DNA from 3 places in the Pseudomonas extremaustralis genome. Region 1 is predicted to be linked to each of the others. Evidence: riboswitches for the same ligand, from Rfam matches in the RefSeq annotation. Region 1 holds a riboswitch; each other region holds the start of a gene.

Region 1 (7,285 bases):
CGATCATCAGGCGCCCGTCACGGCACATCGGATCTTGATCGGGCGTACCCCAACGCGCCAGCACGGCCTGGCGATTGGCTTCGGGCAAACGCTGGAACATCGCCTCGTACTCGTCCAGGCCGAGGCTTTGGTGACAGGGGCGCAGGTCGAGGCTGTCGAGGTCATTGGTGACGCCACCGAGCAGCTCGTGGATCAGTGCAGTGCCGCTCGCGGGCAGGTGCTCGGGCAGCGGATACCCTTCGGCTCGCAGCGCCCGCAGGATATTCAGCGCCGCGGCGGGTGTATCCAGGCCCACACCGTTGCCGATGCGGCCATCGCGGGTCGGGTAGTTGGCGAGGATCAGGGCGATGCGCTTTTGCGCATTCGGCACCCGTGCCAGCTCGACCCAGCGGCGCGCCAGCTCGGCAACAAAGTCCATGCGCTCCGGCGCGGCGCGGTAGCACACCACATCCGACTGGCTGCGCTCGCTGCGCCAGGCCAGGTCCTTGAAGCTGATGGGCCGACTGATGATGCGCCCGTCCAGTTCCGGCAAGGCGATGTGCATCGCCAGATCGCGAGGGCCGAGGCCTTGCTCGCTGGCTTCCCAGCCGGGCTGGTTGTCCTGGGCGCAGATCGCCTGGATCACCGGGATGTTGCGGCGAAACGGTCGCAGATGCGGCGTTTCGGGGCTGGATTGAGCAAACCCGGTGGTGTTCAGAATCACCGCCGCCCCGACCTCATCCAGCGCGTCTTCGACCATCGCCAGGCAGCCGGGCTCTTTCAGACTGGCCACCGCCATCGGCAAGGGATTGAGACCCGCCGCCTGCAAGCGCTGGCAAAACACGTCGATAAAACCGGTATTGGCCGCCTGCAAATGGGAGCGGTAGAACAGCACGGCCGCGACGGGCCAATCGGCGTTCCAATCCATCTGCCAGTCGGTAAGGCGTGCATCGGCTTTGTGCGGGTGATAAATCGCGGTGCGCGGCAGGGTCTGGGGCTCGCGCCAGGCATAGTCGCGGCCCAGGTAAGCGCTGGCCAGGCAGCGGTAGAAATCCAGCGCATTGCCCAGGCCACCCTGGCGCAGGAAGTGCCACAGGCGGTCGCGCTCCGGCGCGCCAACGGTGCTCAGGCCGCTGAGTTCCGGATCGGGGCGATCGTCCCCCGGCACCAGGATCAGTTGCACGCCGCGCTCGGCCAACGCCACCAGGCGCTCGATGCCGTAGCGCCAATAGCCGATGCCGCCGTGCAGCGAAAGCAGGATGACCTTGGCATGGCGCAGCACTTCATCGACGTACAGGTCGACCGAAGCGTGGTTCTGCACCTGCATCGGGTTAGCCAGGCGAAAGCTGGGGTAATCCTGCGGCAACTGCTGGGCCGCTTCGGCCAGCAGCGCCAGGCTGGAATCGCCGCTGCACAGGATCACCAGCTCGGCCGGGGTTTGTCCAAGGTCGGCGATGTTGTCGTCGGAAACGAAACCACCGGGCTGGGTCCTGAGCAGGTGCATGGGTCAGGCGCTGAGGGCGGCGCGCAATTGCGCTTCGAGGCCCGCCGCATTCAGCTCCTGGCCGATCAGCACCAGGCGCGTGGTGCGCGCTTCATCGGCGGCCCAGGCACGGTCGAAGTGTTTGTCGAAGCGGGTGCCCACGCCCTGGATCAGCAGGCGCATCGATTTGTTCGGGATCGCGGCGAAGCCTTTGACGCGCAGGATGCCGTGTTGAACCACCAGTTGGGTCAGGGCATCGAGCAGCAGGGCTTCGTCGGACTGCGGCAGGTCGATGGAGATGGAATCAAAGGCGTCGTGGTCGTGGTCGTCTTCACCTTCGTGGTGATGATCGTGATGGCTGTGGCGGCCGTCGATATGTTCTTCGGAACCAGCGCCCAGGCCGATCAACACGTCCAGCGGCACACGACCGCTGCTGGCTTCAATGATCTTGACCGCCGGCGGCAACTCTTCGGCGACTTCCAGGCGCACGCGGGCCAGGTCTTCGGGGTGGATCAGGTCGCACTTGTTGAGGATCACCAGGTCGGCGCTGGCCAGTTGGTCGGCGAACAGCTCGTGCAGCGGCGATTCGTGGTCCAGGTTCGGGTCGAGCTTGCGCTGGGCGTCGACCTGGTCCGGGAAAGCCGCGAAGGTGCCGGCGGCCACGGCCGGGCTGTCGACCACGGTGATCACGGCGTCAACCGTGCAGGCGCTGCGGATTTCCGGCCACTGGAAGGCCTGGACCAAGGGTTTTGGCAGGGCCAGGCCCGAGGTTTCGATGAGGATATGGTCGAGGTCGCCGCGACGGGCCACCAATTCGCGCATCACCGGGAAGAACTCTTCCTGCACGGTGCAGCACAGGCAGCCGTTGGCCAGCTCATACACACGACCGTTGGCTTCTTCCTCGGTGCAACCGATGGAGCACTGTTTGAGGATTTCACCGTCGATGCCCAGCTCGCCGAACTCGTTGACGATCACCGCGATGCGACGGCCCTGGGCGTTGTCGAGCATATGGCGCAACAAGGTGGTTTTGCCCGAGCCGAGAAAGCCGGTGACGATGGTGACGGGGAGTTTGGCCAGTGTTTTCATCGGATGCCCTTGGGGGCGGGCATACGGGACGATAGGCCCTGCGGCGACGCGCAGCAGCGGATTTCGTCACCGGATCACCCCGCCCGGTTGAAATGGAAAATCGAGTGCGAGGCAGGTCTCCTGGCTTGGGGCTTGCGGATCTTGCGACCGGCGCTGGCTGCGCCTTCCCGCCGTATCGGCAGTGGCGTGGCAGTCAGATGAACCCTTCACAGTTGCGGGGGCAGCCGCGGCTTGAACCGCGTTCCCTTCTTAGCTTCGGCCTGGGCCGAAGAACCTCGAAGGTGCAAGGCTACAGGGGCTCGGTCAATTTGACTACCGTCGCTCTGCATGCTTTCCTACACGCCTTGTTTCGGGTGCCCTTCACAGGGTGAAACGGGAAACCGGTGCGTCATAGCGTTATGACCAGTCCGGTGCTGCCCCCGCAACGGTAAGCGAGCGAAGCGTCACAGCCACTGTGCTTTATGCATGGGAAGGCGATGCTTTTCAGGACTCGATGGATGAGCCCCCTCGCAAGCCCGGAGACCGGCCCGAAAAATTTCAGATAACAAACCCGCGGTGGGCGGGCGCTGTTTCAACCCTGCGTGCCCGGCTCGCGGGGTTTGCATGCGCTCGTGTCACCCTGACACCTGAAAGGGACGCGCCATGTCGATCATCAGCAGCACTTCGCACACCACCCACCGCACCACCACCCTCAGCCAACGCCTGACCGCCGCCATCGGCGCGTCGATCCTCGGTGCGTGCCTGGTGTACTTCGCCGGTTTCTCCCATATCGAAGCCGTGCACAACGCGGCCCACGATACCCGCCACAGCGCCGCGTTCCCCTGCCACTGAGACCTGCCGACATGATCAAGCGTATTGCGCAAACCGCAGGCTTCACCGGCCTGCTGGCCGCCCTGCTGCTGACCCTGCTGCAAAGCTTCTGGGTCGCACCGCTGATTCTGCAGGCGGAATCCTTCGAAAAAGCCCCGGCCGCGACACAAATGCCCCATGAGCATGCCGCCGGTGCCGCCGCCCACAGCCATGACACCGAAGCCTGGGAGCCGGAAGACGGCTGGCAGCGCGTGCTGTCCACCACAGGCGGCAATCTGGTGGTCGCCGTCGGGTTTGCCCTGATGCTGGCCGGTCTCTACACCCTGCGCGCACCGACCCGCACCGCCCAAGGCCTGCTGTGGGGCCTGGCCGGTTACGCGACCTTTGTGCTGGCGCCGACCCTGGGCCTGCCACCGGAGTTGCCGGGCACCGCCGCCGCCGAGCTGACGCTGCGCCAAACCTGGTGGATCGGCACCGCAGCGTCCACTGCTGTCGGTATCGCGTTGATCGTGTTCGGCCGCAGTTGGCTGCTCAAGGTGCTGGGCGTGGCGATCCTGGCCGTTCCCCACCTGATCGGCGCGCCGCAACCGCAAGTGCACTCGATGCTGGCCCCGGAGGCCCTGGAGGCGCAGTTCAAGATCGCTTCGCAGCTGACCAACGTGGCGTTCTGGCTGGCCCTGGGCCTGATCAGCGCTTGGCTGTTCCGCCGCAACCGCGACGATCAATACTCGGCATGACTCTGGTGGCCGGGCTGGGTTGCCAACGGGGTTGTGATGTTCACACCCTGCTGGCGCTGCTCGATGCCGCCCTGGCCGAAGCTGGAATCGAGCGTCGGCGCGTCACGGCGCTGGCGAGTATCGATCTCAAACAGGATGAACCAGGGCTGGTTGCACTGTCCCAGTTGCTGCAAGTGCCGTTGCAGTGTTTCAACGCCGGGCAGTTGGCGGCCTACGAAAGCCGGTTGAGCCATAAATCAGCCGTCGCTTTCGCGCATACCGGCTGCCATGGCATCGCCGAAAGCGCCGCGCTGGCCCTGGCCGAACACCTCGCCGATGCCCCCGCCCATCTGCTGGTCCCCCGCCGCAAAAACGCCCAGGCCACCGTTGCATTGGCCTGCGCCGGGTAAAATCCCGATAATTGCCGCTCACGATCATGAGCAATCTTCATGCTCACCCGGTTTGCACAGGAATTTCCATGACCGTCTACTTCATCGGCGCCGGCCCCGGCGACCCCGAACTGATCACTGTCAAAGGCCAGCGCCTGATCCGCAGTTGCCCGGTGATTATCTATGCCGGCTCGTTGGTGCCGATGGCGGTCCTGGAGGGCCATCAGGCGCAGCAGGTGGTCAACAGCGCCGAACTGCACCTGGAACAGATCATCGCGCTGATCCAGGCCGCCCACGCCAACGGCCAGGACGTGGCCCGCGTGCACTCCGGCGATCCGAGCCTGTATGGGGCGATCGGCGAGCAGATTCGTCACTTGCGCGAATTGGGCATCCCTTTTCAGATCATTCCGGGAGTGACGGCGGTAGCTGCCTGCGCAGCGCTGCTGGAAACCGAACTGACCCTGCCGGACATCGCCCAAAGCGTCATCCTGACCCGTTACGCCGATAAAACCAGCATGCCCGCCGGCGAGGACTTCGACAGCCTGGCGCGGCACGGTACGACCATGGCGATCCATCTGGGGGTCAATCATCTGGACAAGATCGTCGCCGAACTGCTGCCGCACTACGGCGCGGACTGCCCGATTGCGGTGGTGCACCGAGCGACCTGGCCGGATCAGGATTGGGCCGTGGGCACCTTGAGTGATATTGCCGAAAAGGTCGCCGCCAAGGGTTTTCGGCGTACGGCGCTGATTGTGGTGGGCCGGGTGCTGGCGAGCGATAGCTTCAGTGAGTCATCGCTGTATCGGGCGGGGCATGCACACCTCTACCGACCTTGATCTTTCACATCATAAAAACAGCACAACTTCTTGATTTAAATCACAAAATAAAACTGTAGGAGCGGGCTTGCCCGCGATCTCGGTGTACCAGACACCTGATCTGTCGCCTGAGACTCCGCTATCGCGGGCATGCCCGCTCCTACAGTTGAGCTTCAGCATTAGATAGATAACGTAAACCAATGAAATTTAAGCAAAAAAAAACGGCGCTCACGGGCGCCGTTTTTTGTTCGCAGGGAACGCCTTACTCAGTAGTAGGCATTTTCTTTCTGCGTGTGGTCAGTCACGTCGCGTACGCCCTTGAGCTCCGGAATACGCTCCAACAGGGTGCGCTCGATGCCTTCGCGCAGGGTGACGTCCGCCTGGCCGCAGCCCTGGCAACCACCGCCGAACTTCAATACGGCAATGCCGTCATCGACCACGTCAATCAAGCTGACCTGACCACCGTGGCTGGCCAGCCCTGGGTTGATCTCGGTCTGCAGGTAGTAGTTGATGCGCTCGTTGACCGGGCTGTCGGCATTGACGTTCGGCACCTTGGCGTTCGGCGCCTTGATGGTCAGTTGGCCGCCCATGCGGTCGGTGGCGTAATCCACCACGGCATCGTCAAGAAAGGCTTCGCTGAACGCATCGATATACGCGGTGAAGCTTTTCAGCCCCAGGGCGGTATCTTCCGGCTTTTCTTCGCCGGGCTTGCAGTAGGCAATGCACGTCTCGGCATACTGGGTGCCAGGCTGGGTGATGAAGACACGGATGCCGATACCTGGGGTGTTCTGCTTGGACAGCAGGTCAGCCAGGTAATCGTGGGCGGCGTCGGTAATGGTTATGGCAGTCATGGAAACTCCTCACAGGCTTGCCGGCAGTTTACGCCAAAATATTACACAGATACAAAGTCCCAGTAATTTTGTCGGAAAAGACTCACCTGGCCCGTCAGAGGTTCTCATAGCGGTTCATATCCAATACCCCTTCTTCCACCGGCGTGGTTTCACGTATGTAAGTCGAAAGATCGTGGAAGTACTGCCAGAATTGCGGGTGACTGCGACGGATACCCCAACGATCGACGATCTTCTCGAAGCGATGGGCGTCCTTGGCGTTCTCCATGGCCGCGACAAACTCGGGGACTTGCTCGGCGGGGATATTGAACATGAAGTTCGGATAGCTGCTCAGCACGCCAGGGTAGATGGTCACGGTGTCCAGCCCCGGCTGATAGCGATAAGCCTCGCCCAGCATGAACGCGACGTTACTGTGCGCGCGGTTACGCAACAGGCTGTAGAACTCGCGCTGCCCACTGCGCGTCTCGATGCGCAACATGGTCGCTTCAGGCAATTGCTCGATGACCCTGAGCCCCGCCGCAGGGCGGGACGTCAAGCGACTCAGCGCCTGTTCGGCATCGCGCAGCGCCGGGGCGATTCCCGGCCGTGAGCAATAGGCGCCGGCACAGCGGTTGATCGGGTCCGGGCTGGCATTGAGATCGCCGTAGCGGTTCAGCAACTGCTTGACGAAATCACGCTTGGGGTCGTTTTTATCCAATATCAGCCCAGTGGGCTTGTCGTCATCGATGGACTCATAGTCCATCCACAGCTTGACCTTGCCACTGTTCTGATACCAATCGTCAAGGAAGTCATCGCGAGAATTGGCCGGCATCAGACGCAGGAAGTTCAGCTCGGCACCGTTGCGGATCAGGTCGAAGTACAAGCGGGTCTGGGCCTGATGCGACACATTGCCGAACACATCAAAGTTGACCACCAGTTGGTAATAGGTGCGCTCCAGCAAGGGGTAGTCGAACAACCACAGCGTCTGCGGGATTTCACCGATCAGGCCTTTATTCACCGAGGCGCTATCGAAGTGGCGGAAGATACTCAGCAGCGCATTGTCGTTGCCCGCCCATAGCGTCGACCAACTGGGCGCCGGCAGGTTGGCATAGCTGTGTCGACGCAGTGCTTCGTACTCGTTGCGCTTGTCGCGGTATTTGAGCCACAGGCTGAGAACGCT
Region 2 (7,285 bases), 1.5 Mb from region 1:
TTCGATGGCGCCCATCAGGGTTTCGCGCGGGGTCACGTAGTGGCTTTTCGGATAGAAGGTGAAGCGCGGCAGTTTGCGGATCACCTCGCCGGTCAATGGGTCGAAGGCCGACAGGCTCTCGACTTCATCGTCGAACAGTTCGATGCGGATCGCTTCCAGGTCGGATTCGGCCGGGTAGATGTCGATCACATCGCCGCGCACGCGGAAGGTGGCGCGGGCGAAGTCCATGTCGTTGCGGGTGTACTGCAGGCTCGTCAGGCGACGCAGCAGTTCGCGCTGGTCGAGTTTGTCGCCGCGGTCGACGTGCAGCACCATCTTCAAATAGGTTTCCGGGCTGCCCAGGCCATAGATACACGACACCGTGGTGACGATGATCGCGTCCTTGCGCTCCAGCAGCGCCTTGGTCGCCGACAGGCGCATCTGCTCGATATGGTCGTTGATCGACGCATCCTTCTCGATAAAGGTATCGGAGGACGGCACATAGGCTTCGGGCTGGTAGTAGTCGTAGTAGGAAACGAAGTACTCCACCGCGTTATTCGGGAAGAACGCCTTGAACTCACCGTACAACTGCGCGGCCAGGGTCTTGTTCGGCGCCAGCACCAGGGTCGGACGGTTGATCTGCGCGATCACGTTGGCGATGCTGAACGTCTTGCCCGAACCGGTCACCCCGAGCAGGGTCTGGTGCGACAAGCCCGCCTCGATGCCTTCGACCATCTGGCGGATCGCTTCGGGCTGATCGCCGGCGGGTTCAAAGCGGGTGACGAGCTGGAAATCCGACATAACGTACCTCTTTCAAGTCACCCCCGGCTGACAACCGCCAAGGACGAAAAAAGCTCAGCGACCCGCGAATTTTCATCGCAGGTTGCAGGAAAAAAACATGATAGCTGTAGAAGTGGTGGTGAATGTGACGGGTTTCAAGGCAATCGTCCTACCTGCCTTCTACGATCAGGGTTGCAATATGACTAACGGTCGGCAAATAAACCGAAAAACTTGGCCGAAAAGCCGTTTCGGTTGTCGCCCTCCGCCGTGAGGGCCTCTATACTAGCTCCCCGTTTGTGCACCGCTCTAGTGCATTCGGCTGGAGCGCGACACGTCCCTCCTTTCCCCCAAAGAGCTGCCGCAAAAATGAGCCTGTTCTCCGCTGTCGAAATGGCACCACGCGATCCAATCCTGGGCCTCAACGAAGCATTCAACGCCGATACACGAACCACCAAGGTCAACCTTGGCGTGGGCGTTTACTGCAACGAGGAGGGGAAGATTCCACTCTTGCGTGCCGTTGCCGAAGCGGAAGCCATTCGCGTGGCGCAACACGCCGCCCGTGGCTACCTGCCGATCGACGGTATCGTCGCCTATGACCAGGCGGTGCAGAAACTGTTGTTCGGCGCGGAATCGCCCCTGCTGAGCGCCGGCCGCGTGATCACCGCGCAAGCCGTCGGCGGCACCGGCGCGCTGAAAATCGGCGCGGACTTCCTCAAGCAACTGCTGCCCAACGCCGTCGTCGCCATCAGCGACCCAAGCTGGGAAAACCACCAGGCACTGTTCGAAAAAGCCGGCTTCCCGGTGCAGACCTACCGCTACTACGACGCCGCCACCCACGACGTCAACCGCGCCGGTCTGCTCGAAGACCTCAACGCCCTGCCGCCACAGTCCATCGTGGTGCTGCACGCCTGCTGCCATAACCCGACCGGCGTCGACCTGAGCCCGGCCGACTGGCAAAACGTGCTGGAAGTGGTCAAGGCGAAAAACCTGGTGCCGTTCCTCGACATGGCCTACCAGGGCTTTGGCGACGGCATCCACGAAGACGCGGCGGCCGTGCGCCTGTTCGCGGAATCGGGCCTGACGTTCTTTGTCTCGAGCTCGTTCTCCAAGTCGTTCTCGCTGTATGGCGAACGGGTGGGTGCGCTGTCGATCGTCAGCGAATCCAAGGAAGAAAGCGCGCGCATCCTGTCCCAGGTCAAGCGTGTGATCCGCACCAACTACTCCAACCCGCCGACCCATGGCGCGGCGATCGTGGCAGCGGTCCTCAACAACCCTGAGCTGCGCGCCCAATGGGAAGCCGAACTGGCTGAGATGCGTCTGCGCATCCGTGGCATGCGCGAGCAGATGGTCGCTGAACTGGCCAAGGCTGCGCCGGGCCATGACTTCAGCTTTGTCGGTCGCCAACGTGGGATGTTCTCCTACTCCGGCCTGACCATTGAGCAAGTCACCCGCTTGCGCACCGAGTTCGGCATCTACGCCCTCGACACCGGCCGCATCTGCGTGGCGGCGTTGAACCAGTCGAACATTGGTGCGGTAACAAAGGCGATCGTTCAGGTTCTATAAACCTGGCGGCGCGGTACGAAGGGAAGCCACGGCTTCCCTTTTTAATGCCTGTCGGAAAACGCCCTGCTCCCCTAGACTGAGCACCGATTGCCCTTTTGCTGTGAGAGCCCTATGAGAAACGACGACCTGAACCTTCACGCCGATCCCGACGACCAGGAGCACTTCACCCCGCGCGCGCCGCAAGCCAAACGCCAGAAAAGCCTGGTGCTGCAAGTGGCGCTGGGGGTGTTTATCGGCGGGCTGGCATTGTGGTTGGTGCAACTGGGCGCGACGGCCCTCATGGCGAAACTGGCCATGGGCACCCTCCAATTCGGCGGCTAACCCTACCCCCCGTAGGAGCGAGCTTGCTCGCGAAAATCGCCAGAACACCGCGTTTATCCCGGATGCCCGCGTGATCGTTAACGACCTTCGCGAGCAAGCTCGCTCCTACAAAAGCCGCCCCTGACCGGCGGCTAACCCCGCCCACCCGTAGGAGCGAGCTTGCTCGCGAAAATCGCCAGAACACCGCGTTTATCTCGGATGCCCGCGTCATCGTTAACGACCTTCGCGAGCAAGCTCGCTCCTGCAGAGGCCGTGTTCTTCCAGCAGGGTTACGAAGCTGTTGAGGCTCTGTGACACTGTGCCCCGCCGCCAGATCAACCAGGTGTGCAGGATGCGGAAACTGTCCATCAGCGGCCACACGCTCACCGCCGCAAACCCCGGCATGCTTTCCAGCATGCTGCGTGGCATCAGCGCCAGGCCGGCGCCGGCGCTGACACACGCCAACATACCGTGGTAAGACTCGATCTCGAAGATCTTGCCCGGCACCGCGCCGTCCTGTGCGAACCAGCGTTCGAAGTGATGCCGGTACGAGCAGTTCGAACGGAATGTATAAATGTTCTGCCCATTCACATCCTGCCCTCGTGTGATCGGCGCGTGATGCAACGGCGCAATCACCACCATCTCTTCCTCGAACACCGCCACGCCCTCCAGGGTCGCGTGCAACACCGGCCCGTCGACGAATGCCGCCGCCAGGCGCCCTGACAACACGCCTTCGATCATCGTCCCGGACGGTCCGGTGCTCAGGTCCAACTCGACCTTGGTGTGTTTCTGATTGTATGCCGCCAGCAGCGCGGGGATGCGCACCGCCGCCGTACTCTCCAGCGAACCGAGGGCAAAGGCGCCCTGGGGCTCTTCCCCCGCCACCGTGGCGCGGGCTTCCTGCACCAGGTCGAGGATGCGTCGCGCATAGCCGAGGAAATTCCACCCGGCCGGCGACAGGCGCAGGCGGCTTCTCTCGCGGATAAACAGCTCCACACCCAAGTCCTGCTCCAGTTGCTTGATGCGCGTGGTCAGGTTCGACGGCACGCGATGAATCAGCTGCGCGGCGGCGCTGATGCTGCCTTGCTCGGCAACGGCCTTGAAGATTTCCAGCTGCACCAGATCCAAATCATTCTCCAATCGTGAACGTATTGCTCAATATTATTCAGTTTCCAGAAAACATGCAGCCCCGTAGGCTGACTCCATCCCCCCATTCAGCCGGACGGTGCCATGAACGCGATCACCCACCAGACCCACGCCCTGTCGATCAACCCCGCCAATGGCGAAACGGTCGGCAGCTACCCTTACGAAACCGCCGCCCAACTGAACGCCGCCCTCGACCGCGCCACCGTCGCCTTCCGCACCTGGCGCCGCCAGCCGGTGAGCCAGCGCGCCGAATTACTGCTGGCCCTGGCCGGCGCCTTGCGCGATCAAGCCGAAGCGATGGCGCAGATGATCACTCTGGAAATGGGCAAACCCATCGCCCAGGCCCGTGCCGAAATCGAGAAATGCGCACAACTGAGCGAATGGTACGCCGCCCACGGCCCGGCCATGCTCGCCCCGGAACCGACCCTGGTGGACAACGGCAGCGCACAGATCGAATACCGCCCACTGGGCCCGATCCTCGCCGTGATGCCGTGGAACTTCCCGGTGTGGCAAGTGCTGCGCGGCGCCGTGCCGACCCTGCTCGCCGGCAACACCTACGTGCTCAAACACGCGCCAAACGTGATGGGCAGCGCCTACCTGATGAAAGCCGCGTTTCAAAAAGCCGGTTTCCCTGAAGGCCTGTTCGAAGTCATCAACGTGACCACCGACGGCGTGTCCAGCGCCATCGCCGACCCACGCATCGCTGCCGTCACCCTCACCGGCAGCGTGCGCGCCGGCATGGCCATCGGCTCCCAGGCCGGTGCCGCGCTGAAAAAATGCGTGCTGGAACTGGGCGGCTCCGACCCGTTCATCGTGCTCAACGACGCCGACCTCGACGCCGCCGTGCAAGCCGCCGTCATCGGGCGCTTCCAGAACAGCGGCCAAGTCTGCGCCGCCGCCAAGCGCCTGATCATCGAGGAAGGCGTGGTGCAAGCCTTTACCGCCAAATTCGTCGAAGCCAGCCGCGCCCTGGTGATGGGTGAGCCGACTTCGACCGACACCTACGTCGGCCCGATGGCGCGCTTCGACCTGCGCGACGAACTGCACGGCCAGGTCCAGGCCACCCTGGCAGAAGGCGCGACCCTGCTGCTGGGCGGCGACAAAGTGCCCGGCGCCGGTAACTACTATGCGCCCACCGTACTGGCAGACGTCACCGACCAGATGACCTCGTTCAGACAGGAGCTGTTCGGCCCCGTGGCCTCGATCATCACCGCCCGCGATGCCGACCACGCCGTGGCCCTGGCCAACGACAGCGAGTTCGGCCTCACCGCGAGCATCTTCACCAGCGACCCGGCCAAGGCAGGCGAAATTGCCAACCAGCTGGAAACCGGCGGGATCTTCGTCAATGCCTTCAGCGTGTCCGACCCTCGGGTGGCGTTCGGTGGCGTGAAGAAGAGCGGGTTCGGCCGCGAGTTGTCGCACTTTGGCGTGCGCGAATTCTGCAATGCGCAGACGGTGTGGCTCAACCGCAAGTAAACAAGGGGCAGGCGCGAGCACGCTCGCGCCCTGCAACCGCATCGACTACCATACCGCGCCGGTTCCCAAACGGGACTAATAGGGAATCCGAAGCGCGGTGTCCCCGCGTCAATCGGAACTGCCCCCGCAACTGTAGATGCCGAGCCTGCTCCTCGATGCCACTGGACCTTGTCCGGGAAGGTTGGAGCGTGGCGACGACGCATCAGTCAGGAGACCTGCCGGCCCAGCAACATCACTGACCGGCGGGGTGTCCGGGAAGGACATCCTTGCCTGCCTGACCGGCAGCGTTCAAGCGTGGATTTCCGAACCGTACCCCCCCTGTTTTTTCCAGTACGGTCCACACGGAGATTGCCCCATGCTGCTACGCACCACCGCCCTGCTCGCCGGCCTGGGCTTCTGTGCCTTGGCCCAGGCGACCTCCACCCACTACCCGCTGACCCTCGAAAACTGCGGCAGCACCCTGACCTTCCAGCAGGCACCCGCACGCAGTGTGACCATCGGCCAGGCCGCCACCGAAATGCTCTATGCCTTGGGCGTGGGCGATACCGTGGTTGGCACCTCGCTGTGGTTCAACAACGTGTTGCCGTCGTTCAAGGTCCAGAACGACAAGATCCCGCGCCTGGCCGACAACGAGCCCAGCTTCGAAGCCGTCATCGCCAAGCGCCCGCAACTGGTGGCCGCCGAGCTGGAATGGGTGGTCGGCCCGCAAGGCGTGGTCGGTACCCGCGAGCAATTTCATGAGTTGAAAATCCCCACCTACCTGCTGCCCTCCGACTGCGAAGCCAAGGACAACCGGGTGGGCGCCGACGGCACGCGGCTGGCGCCGTTTCGCGTCGAGACGATCTATAAGGGCATCAGCCAGTTGGCCGAGATTTTCGACGTGCCGGATCGCGGCCGACAACTCAACGCCGAACTCCAGGCGCGCCTGGCCCGGTCCGTGGCCACCGCGCAGAGCAAGGGCCTCAAGCAAGCCAGCGCGCTGGTGTGGTTCTCCAGCGCCGAGATGGCCAGCGACCCGTACGTGGCCGGCCACAAGGGTGTCCCCGAATTCATGCTCGAGACCCTGGGCCTGCACAACGTGGTGCAGTCCGATGAAGAGTGGCCCGCCGTCGGCTGGGAAACCCTCGCCAAAGCCAACCCGACGTTCCTGGTGATCGCGCGCATGGACCGCCGTCGCTACCCGGCCGACGACCACGAACAGAAACTCGCCTTCCTGCGCAGCGACCCGGTGACCCGCAACATGGACGCGGTCAAACACAACCGCATCATCATCCTCGACGCCATGGCCCTGCAGGCCAGCGTGCGCACCTTCGATGGCCTGGAACAACTGGCGCACGCCATCGACGGCTACGACCTGCCGAAATGACACGCACCCTCCTCGCCCTCGCGCTGCTGCTGATCGCCCTCCTCGCCGGCGTAGCCATCGGCGAAACCGCCATCGCGCCAAAGGTGGTGTTGCAGGTGCTCGCCAACAAACTGTGGCACGCCGGCTACGTGCTCGATCCCATCGACGAAGGCGTGGTGTGGAACTACCGCCTCACCCGCGCCCTGGTCGCCGCCGCCTGCGGTGCCGGGCTGGCCACCTGCGGGGTGGTCTTGCAGTCGTTGCTGCGTAATCCGCTGGCCGATCCCTACCTGCTGGGCATCAGCGCCGGCGCCTCGACCGGTGCGGTGCTGGTGGTGTTGATGGGCGTGGGCGGCGGTTTGGTGTCGTTGTCGGCGGGCGCCTTCGTCGGCGCGATGGCCGCGTTTGCGCTGGTGATCCTGCTGGCGCGGGCCAGCGGCGCGTCCGGCGGCACCGGGCAGATCATCCTCGCGGGCATCGCCGGTTCGCAGCTGTTCAACGCGCTGACTGCGTTCCTGATCACCAAGTCGGCCAGCTCCGAACAGGCGCGCGGCATTCTGTTCTGGCTGCTGGGCAACCTCAGCGGCGTGCGCTGGCCGTCGGTGTGGCTGGCGGTGCCGGTGGCGATCGTGGGGCTGGCGGTGTGCCTGTGGCATCGACGGGCGCTGGATGCGTTCACCTTTGGCCGCGACTCGG
Region 3 (7,285 bases), 1.8 Mb from region 1:
TCCGAGCGCTATGGTGCCGACGCCCTGCTCGCGGTGCACGCGCGTCAGGCAGGTAGTCAGTGGGAGGCCAAATGGCGCCTGTGGCTGGGTGACAAGAGCGAACAAGGCAGCGTGCAAGGTGCCGACACCGACGCGGTGGCCGATGCCGTGATGCTGGCGGTCAGTCAGAAGCTCGCGCCGCGCTTTGCCGTCAAGCCAGGGGTGAGCACTGAACAGCTGTTGGAAGTGCAGGGTATGAACCTGGAGCGCTATGCCATCTTGGCGCATCTGCTGGAACCCTTTGGTGGCAATCCTCTGCGGGTGGATGGCACTCGCATCGTGTATCGCGTCAACGGCAGTGCCGATCAGTTGCGGACCCAGTTGAGCCTCGCCAAGTTGCAGGAGATCCCTGCGGGGGAGGCGCCGGCTCAGCAATCCGTCGCCGACGGCACGCAAGCGGTCGCGGCGCCTGAGCCTCAGGCGCAACTGCGTTTTCGTTGGTAAATGTCCTTCCTATATAGATAGAAGCAAATGATGGAGTGGTTTATGGCGGATGCGCGTCGTTGGGTGTGGTTGGGTGGGATCGTCCTGCTGTGCGTTTTTGTGTTCTTGCTGCATTCGATCCTGACGCCGTTCCTGGTGGCGTTGCTGCTCGCCTATCTGTTCGATCCGGTGGTGGATCGCCTGGAGAAAGCCGGCTTCTCGCGGACCCTGGGCGTAGTGACGGTGTTTGCCCTGTTCACATTGATCATCACCACGTTGGTGCTGGTGCTGGTGCCGATGCTGGCCAAGCAACTGTTCCGTCTCTATGAACTGGCGCCACAGATGCTCGACTGGCTGCAGCATACGGCCATGCCATGGGCCCAGGCCAAGCTGGGCTTGGCCGACGGTTTCTGGAAGTTCGACAAGGTCAAGGCCGCGATCAGTGAACATATGAGCCAGACCACCGATATCGTCGGGGTCATTCTCAGCCAGGCGACAGCGTCCAGCCTGGCGCTGATCGGCTGGCTGACCAACCTGGTGCTGATCCCGGTAGTGGCGTTTTACCTGTTGCGGGACTGGGACATCATGATGGCCAAGATCCGCAGCCTGCTGCCGCGTAACCGCGAGGAACGCATCGTGTCCCTGGCGGAAGAGTGCCATGAGGTGCTTGGTGCGTTCGTGCGCGGCCAGTTGCTGGTGATGCTGGCGCTGGGGATCATCTACGCGGCGGGCTTGATGGCGATCGGCCTGGAGTTGGGCCTGTTGATCGGCTTGATTGCTGGCCTCGCCGCGATCGTGCCGTACATGGGGTTTGTGATCGGTATCGGTGCGGCGCTGGTGGCTGGGTTGTTCCAGTTCGGCGGCGACCTGTACCCGATGCTGGGGATTGTTGCGGTGTTCATGGTGGGCCAGGCCCTGGAAGGCATGGTACTCACGCCGTTGCTGGTGGGCGATCGGATTGGCCTGCACCCGGTGGCGGTGATCTTTGCGATCCTGGCGGGCGGTGAACTGTTCGGCTTTACCGGCATCCTGCTGGCCCTGCCGGTGGCGGCGGTGATCATGGTGCTGGTGCGCCATGTGCATGATCTGTACAAGGATTCGGATGTCTACATGGGCGTTGAAGACCCTGACCTGTAACGACTTCGCCACACACCTGGCATAGCCGGGTTTGTGGTTTATGCAAAGAGGGTGTCAAACATTCCGCGCAAATCCGCCAAGTTAACGCAAACCTTTGATTTTGCTTGTGGTCTGCTGCATTGTGCGCCCGGCGTCACGGGTATAAACTTTGCAAACTTTACACAGAGGCCACTAACGGTTCGTATTGGAGCCGTTCAGTCAGCATGAAACCGATTCAGCTGCCCCTAGGTGTGCGTCTGCGTGACGATGCCACCTTTATCAATTACTACCCAGGCGCCAATGCCGCTGCACTCGGCTATGTCGAGCGGCTCTGCGAAGCCGACGCCGGGTGGACCGAAAGCCTGATCTATCTGTGGGGCAAGCAAGGCGTAGGGCGGACTCACCTGTTGCAGGCCGCGTGCCTGCGTTTCGAGCAGATGGGTGAGCCGGCGGTGTATCTGCCTTTGGCTGAGTTGATGGACCGCGGTATCGGGATTTTCGACCATCTTGAGCAATATGAGCTGGTATGCCTGGACGATCTGCAGGCGATCGCTGGCAAGGCGGATTGGGAAGAGGCGCTCTTTCATCTGTTCAACCGCTTGCGTGACAGTGGCCGGCGCCTGCTGATTGCCGCCTCGACCTCGCCGCGTGAACTGCCGATCAAGCTGGCCGACCTCAAGTCGCGCCTGACCCTGGCGCTGATCTTCCAGATGCGCCCCCTTTCCGACGAAGACAAATTGCGTGCCCTGCAATTGCGTGCGTCTCGTCGCGGCCTGCACCTGACCGACGAGGTGGGGCACTTCATTCTGACCCGTGGCACCCGCAGCATGAGCGCTTTGTTCGATTTGCTCGAGCAGCTCGACCAAGCGTCTTTGCAGGCCCAAAGAAAATTGACGATTCCTTTTTTGAAGGAGACTTTGGGTTGGTAACGCGTTGATTTTCAACCGTCCGGCAATTTGCAGGCGTCAGAAAAACTGCGCTTTTAGCCTCATGGGCTGCGCATTTCAATCAATAAGGGGGATTAGGGCTTAGATGCCATAGTCCAAACAATAAGTCACAAAGACCGCGATTGAATTTGCAAATCGATGTGATAGAAGGCATAGTCTCGACTTCTTTACACATCAGCCACGGTCGTGCCCATGCTAAATCGCTTCGCACCCCTCGTGCCTCTCGCACTCGTTACCCTGTTGTTTGGTTGCGCTTCTCACACCCAACAAGTAGCAGAGCAGCACAAATCCCAGGTTCAAAATCACGCCAAATTCGTCGCGGCTCAATCTTCTACCGTTTATGAAGAAGAATTGGCGACGGAAAAGGAACTGGCCGACTTCGCCGGCAACAAGCCTTATCAGCTTCCAGTTCTGGCCGACAGCATCCTCGAACGCGGCATGTCCCTGATCGGTACCCGTTACCGTTTCGGCGGTACCTCCGAAGCCGGTTTCGACTGCAGCGGTTTCATCGGCTACCTGTTTCGTGAAGAAGCTGGCATGAACCTGCCACGCTCGACGCGCGAAATGATCAACGTGAATGCACCGTTGGTCGCACGCAATAACCTCAAGCCCGGTGATCTGCTTTTCTTCAGTACCAGCGGTCGTGGTCGCGTAAGCCACGCGGGTATCTACCTGGGCGACAACCAGTTTATCCACTCCAGCAGCCGTCGCAGTGGCGGTGTTCGGGTCGACAGTCTGGGTGACAGCTACTGGAGCAAAACCTTCATCGAAGCCAAGCGTGCACTCGCCATGGCCCCGACGACGATTACCGCTAGCAAGTAAACTTAAAGTGATACTTGAAGTTTGACGTGTAAGCGCTAGAATCCCTGGACATTGTTGTAATCCGTTCGCGCAAGCTCTGCTTGCGCGTTCTGGTTTTCAGCGTTCGGCAGCGAAAGCCGCATCCAGACCAGGATTGTTCTGCACATGTCGACCTCGGCCCGCCTGATTCTAATTCTTTGCGCCGCGCTGCTCAGCGCCTGCGCAAGCCGCACACCGTCGCCCGCTCACGTAGCGATGAAGCCCAGGCCGGTGTTCAGCTATTCCAACCAAAGTTTTTCGCCTGCCGCCGAAGATGTGCTGTTCCGTGCGTTGGGCCTGGTCGGTACGCCTTATCGTTGGGGTGGCAATACGCCGGACTCGGGGTTTGATTGCAGTGGCCTGATCGGTTTTGTCTTTCGCGACGCCGCCGGTATCTCCTTGCCGCGTACGACCCGTGAACTCATCGTCATGCGTGGCCAGGACGTAAGCGAACAGAACCTGCAAACCGGCGACCTGCTGTTCTTCGCCACCGGTGGCGGCTCGCAGGTCAGCCACGCCGGGATCTATGTGGGCGAGGGTCGCTTTGTCCACGCGCCGCAAACCGGCGGTACGGTGAAGCTGGATACCTTGTCCAAGGCCTATTGGCAGAATGCCTACCTCAGCGCCAAGCGCGTGTTGCCGGCCGAGCACTTGGCCCGCAACCCCTGAGTCAACCCAAGATCCCAATGTGGGAGGGGCAAGCCCTTTCCCACATCTGTTTTGTGGTGGTCTTGGGAGCGGTTACTTAGCCGCAGAAACTCGCCACACCTTATTCCCCACATCATCGGCCACCAGTAAATCGCCCTGCTTGTCGATGACAACGCCCACCGGTCGGCCCATGGCTTTCTCATCCTTGTCGAGGAACCCGGTCAGCACGTCCACCGGCTGGCCTTTAGGCTGGCCACCCTCGAATGGTACGAAGATCACCTTGTAGCCACTGTGCGGCTTGCGGTTCCACGAACCATGCTGGCCGATGAATGCACCGTGGGTGAAGGGCGCTGGAAGGGTGCTGCCCTCGGCGAAGGTCAATCCTAACGACGCAGTGTGAGGACCCACCGCATAGTCCGGTGCGATGGCCTTGGCGACCAGTTCTGGATTTTGCGGGGTGACGCGCACGTCCACATGCTGGCCGTAATAGCTGAAGGGCCAGCCATAAAACGCACCATCCTTGACCGAGGTGATGTAGTCCGGCACCAGGTCGCTGCCGATCTCGTCGCGCTCGTTCACGGCCGTCCACAGCTTGCCACTCTGGGGTTCCCAGGCCATGCCGTTGGGATTGCGCAGGCCGGAGGCGAAGATGCGGTGCTGGCCGCTCGCACGGTCGACTTCCCAGATCGCGGCGCGGCCTTGTTCTGCCTCCAGGCCGTTTTCGCCGACGTTGCTGTTGGAGCCTACGCTGACATACAGCTTGCTGCCATCCTGGCTGGCCACCACGTTTTTGGTCCAGTGATGGTTCAACGGGCCGCCGGGCAAATCGACGACCGTGGTGCCGGCAGATTTGATCGCAGTTTCACCCGGCTGATAGGCGAAGCGCAGCAGCTTGTCCGAGTCGGCCACATACAAGTCGTTGCCGACCAGAGCCATGCCAAACGGCGAATTGAGGTGTTCCAGGAACGCCGTGCGGGTCTCGGCGACACCGTCGTGGTCGGCGTCACGCAGCAACGTGATGCGATTCGGGCTCGGCACGCCGGCACCGGCCCGGCCCATGACCTTCTCCATGACCCAGCCGCGAATGCCCTTGGAGTCATCGGGCTTGGGCGGCGCGTTGGTTTCCGCGACCAGCACATCGCCGTTGGGCAACACATACAGCCAGCGGGGATGGTCCAGGCCCTCGGCGAACGCCGTCACTTGGGTACCGGCGGCGGCCGTTGGCTTCACGCCGTCCGGCCAGCCGATGGCGGGGGCGATGTTCACGGTGGGGATCAGCGTCTTGTTCGGCTCCGGTAGCTTGGGCGTGGGCCCGGTGCCATCGGAGACCTGCAGCGTGGAGGTTTCACCGCAGGCGGCGAGGGTGCCGGCGAGCATGATGAGCAGGGCGAGTCTGGTTTTGTGCATGGTGTTCTCCTTGATACCTGTAAGGGTAGAGGCGATCGGCGGTGCGATGGTTCAAGTCCGGGGCCGGCTTTAATTGACGCTCCACCCCCAACCCACTAACCTTCGCCGCTTGTTCCAGGTGCTCTGTGACCTGTGGGTCGACAGAGTGAAACAGGGAAGCCGGTGAGTGAGCGCACTTGTACACAGTGCTGCCGCGATTCCGGCGCTGCCCCCGCAACGGTAAATGAGTCAAGACGCTGCCTTTTGCCACTGTATCGCTGGCGATATGGGAAGGCGCATCGTCGGCCTGCTCGCGCGCTCTATCAGCGCTCGCGCGCCACTCATGAGTCCGGAGACCGGCCTGGATCATCCAACAGCATCACGGTGGGCGATGCTTGGCTGTCTGTTTTTTCTTTTCCTGCCCGCCGTTTTTGTCCAGCCCCAACGGAGAGCTGCCATGACCGATTCCCCCGAGCGCGACGAGCGCCACCTGGCGCGCATGCTGCGCAAAAAAGCCGTGATCGACGAGCGCATTGCCAATTCCCCGAACGAATGCGGCCTGCTGCTGGTGTTGACCGGCAACGGCAAAGGCAAGAGCAGCTCGGCGTTCGGCATGCTCGCCCGCGCCATGGGCCATGGTATGCAGTGCGGTGTGGTGCAGTTCATCAAGGGGCGCAACAGTACCGGTGAAGAGCTGTTCTTCCGCCGCTTCCCCGAGCAAGTGCGTTTTCACGTCATGGGCGAAGGCTTCACCTGGGAAACCCAGGATCGCCAGCGCGATATCGCCGCCGCCGAAGCCGCCTGGGCGGTGTCCCGCCAGTTGCTGCAAGACCCGGGCATCGGCCTGGTGGTTCTGGATGAACTGAACATTGCCCTCAAGCACGGTTACCTTGATTTGGACCAGGTACTCAGCGACCTGCAAGCGCGCCCGCCGATGCAGCACGTGGTGGTCACCGGTCGTGGGGCCAAGCCTGAATTGATCGAAATGGGCGACACCGTCACCGAGATGGGCATGCTCAAGCACGCGTTCCAGGCCGGTATCAAGGCGCAGAAAGGCGTCGAACTTTGAATCAGCCCCGTCACTGCCCGGCTGTGTTGATCGCCGCTCCGGCGTCCGGCCAGGGCAAAACCACCGTCACCGCCGCACTGGCCCGTTTGCACCGCAACCTGGGGCGCAAGGTGCGCGTGTTCAAATGCGGTCCGGATTTTCTCGACCCGATGATCCATGAGCGCGCCAGCGGGGCGCCGGTGTATCAATTGGACATGTGGATGGTGGGCGAGCAGGAAAGTCGTCGCTTGCTGTGGGAAGCGGCGGGGGAGGCCGACCTGATCCTGATCGAAGGCGTGATGGGCCTGTTCGATGGCACGCCTTCCAGCGCCGACCTGGCACGACACTTTGGTGTACCGGTGTTGGCCGTGATCGACGGCACGGCCATGGCCCAGACCTTCGGGGCCCTGGCCCTTGGCCTGGCGCGCTATCAGCCGGATTTGCCGTTCGCCGGCGTGCTGGCCAACCGCGTCGGCACTTTGCGGCATGCGCAACTGCTCGAAGGCAGCCTCACCGAAGGCCTGCGCTGGTATGGCGCGTTGTCCCGCGAAACCGGGATCGAGTTGCCCAGCCGTCATTTGGGCCTGGTGCAAGCCAGTGAGCTGAATGACCTCGATGTGCGCCTGGATGCCGCCGCCCAAGCCCTGGGCAGCAGCTGTGAAGTCGCGTTGCCGCCGCCGGTGACCTTTGCCGCGCCCGCCGTGATCGAGGCCGAGCCGTTGCTGGCCGGGGTGCGCATTGCTGTGGCCCGCGACGAAGCGTTTGCCTTCACCTACGGTGCCAGCCTGGATCTGTTGCGGGCGATGGGCGCCGAGTTGTGTTTCTTCTCGCCGATCCA

Evidence for each region. A riboswitch is a leader RNA that binds a small molecule or an ion and turns the genes downstream of it on or off. The one in region 1 is predicted to bind cobalamin.
Region 2: linked by a shared signal. The riboswitch ahead of BLR63_RS02665 (ABC transporter substrate-binding protein) and the one ahead of cobW (cobalamin biosynthesis protein CobW) in region 1 are both predicted to bind cobalamin.
Region 3: linked by a shared signal. The riboswitch ahead of cobO (cob(I)yrinic acid a,c-diamide adenosyltransferase) and the one ahead of cobW (cobalamin biosynthesis protein CobW) in region 1 are both predicted to bind cobalamin.

What each region holds. Positions count from the first base shown of each region.
Region 1 covers NZ_LT629689.1:1,989,918-1,997,202, forward strand. Annotated here, with positions in the region: gene cobN (cobaltochelatase subunit CobN) at 1-1,483, opposite strand, end outside; gene cobW (cobalamin biosynthesis protein CobW) at 1,487-2,548, opposite strand; cobalamin riboswitch at 2,642-2,841, opposite strand; cobalamin riboswitch at 2,883-3,093, shown strand; gene BLR63_RS09285 (CbtB domain-containing protein) at 3,191-3,379, shown strand; gene BLR63_RS09290 (CbtA family protein) at 3,391-4,095, shown strand; gene BLR63_RS09295 (cobalamin biosynthesis protein) at 4,092-4,484, shown strand; gene cobM (precorrin-4 C(11)-methyltransferase) at 4,553-5,299, shown strand; gene nfuA (Fe-S biogenesis protein NfuA) at 5,545-6,129, opposite strand; gene BLR63_RS09310 (fatty acid cis/trans isomerase) at 6,224-7,285, opposite strand, start outside.
Region 2 covers NZ_LT629689.1:527,896-535,180, reverse strand. Annotated here, with positions in the region: gene uvrB (excinuclease ABC subunit UvrB) at 1-780, opposite strand, end outside; gene BLR63_RS02685 (amino acid aminotransferase) at 1,126-2,322, shown strand; gene BLR63_RS02680 (hypothetical protein) at 2,434-2,643, shown strand; gene ptrR (putrescine utilization regulator PtrR) at 2,857-3,750, opposite strand; gene BLR63_RS02670 (aldehyde dehydrogenase family protein) at 3,853-5,244, shown strand; cobalamin riboswitch at 5,287-5,481, shown strand; gene BLR63_RS02665 (ABC transporter substrate-binding protein) at 5,600-6,610, shown strand; gene BLR63_RS02660 (FecCD family ABC transporter permease) at 6,607-7,285, shown strand, end outside.
Region 3 covers NZ_LT629689.1:205,155-212,439, forward strand. Annotated here, with positions in the region: gene BLR63_RS00965 (DUF2066 domain-containing protein) at 1-483, shown strand, start outside; gene BLR63_RS00970 (AI-2E family transporter) at 526-1,599, shown strand; gene hda (DnaA regulatory inactivator Hda) at 1,803-2,507, shown strand; gene BLR63_RS00980 (C40 family peptidase) at 2,718-3,347, shown strand; gene BLR63_RS00985 (C40 family peptidase) at 3,492-4,034, shown strand; gene BLR63_RS00990 (PQQ-dependent sugar dehydrogenase) at 4,107-5,420, opposite strand; cobalamin riboswitch at 5,520-5,778, shown strand; gene cobO (cob(I)yrinic acid a,c-diamide adenosyltransferase) at 5,857-6,468, shown strand; gene BLR63_RS01000 (cobyrinate a,c-diamide synthase) at 6,465-7,285, shown strand, end outside.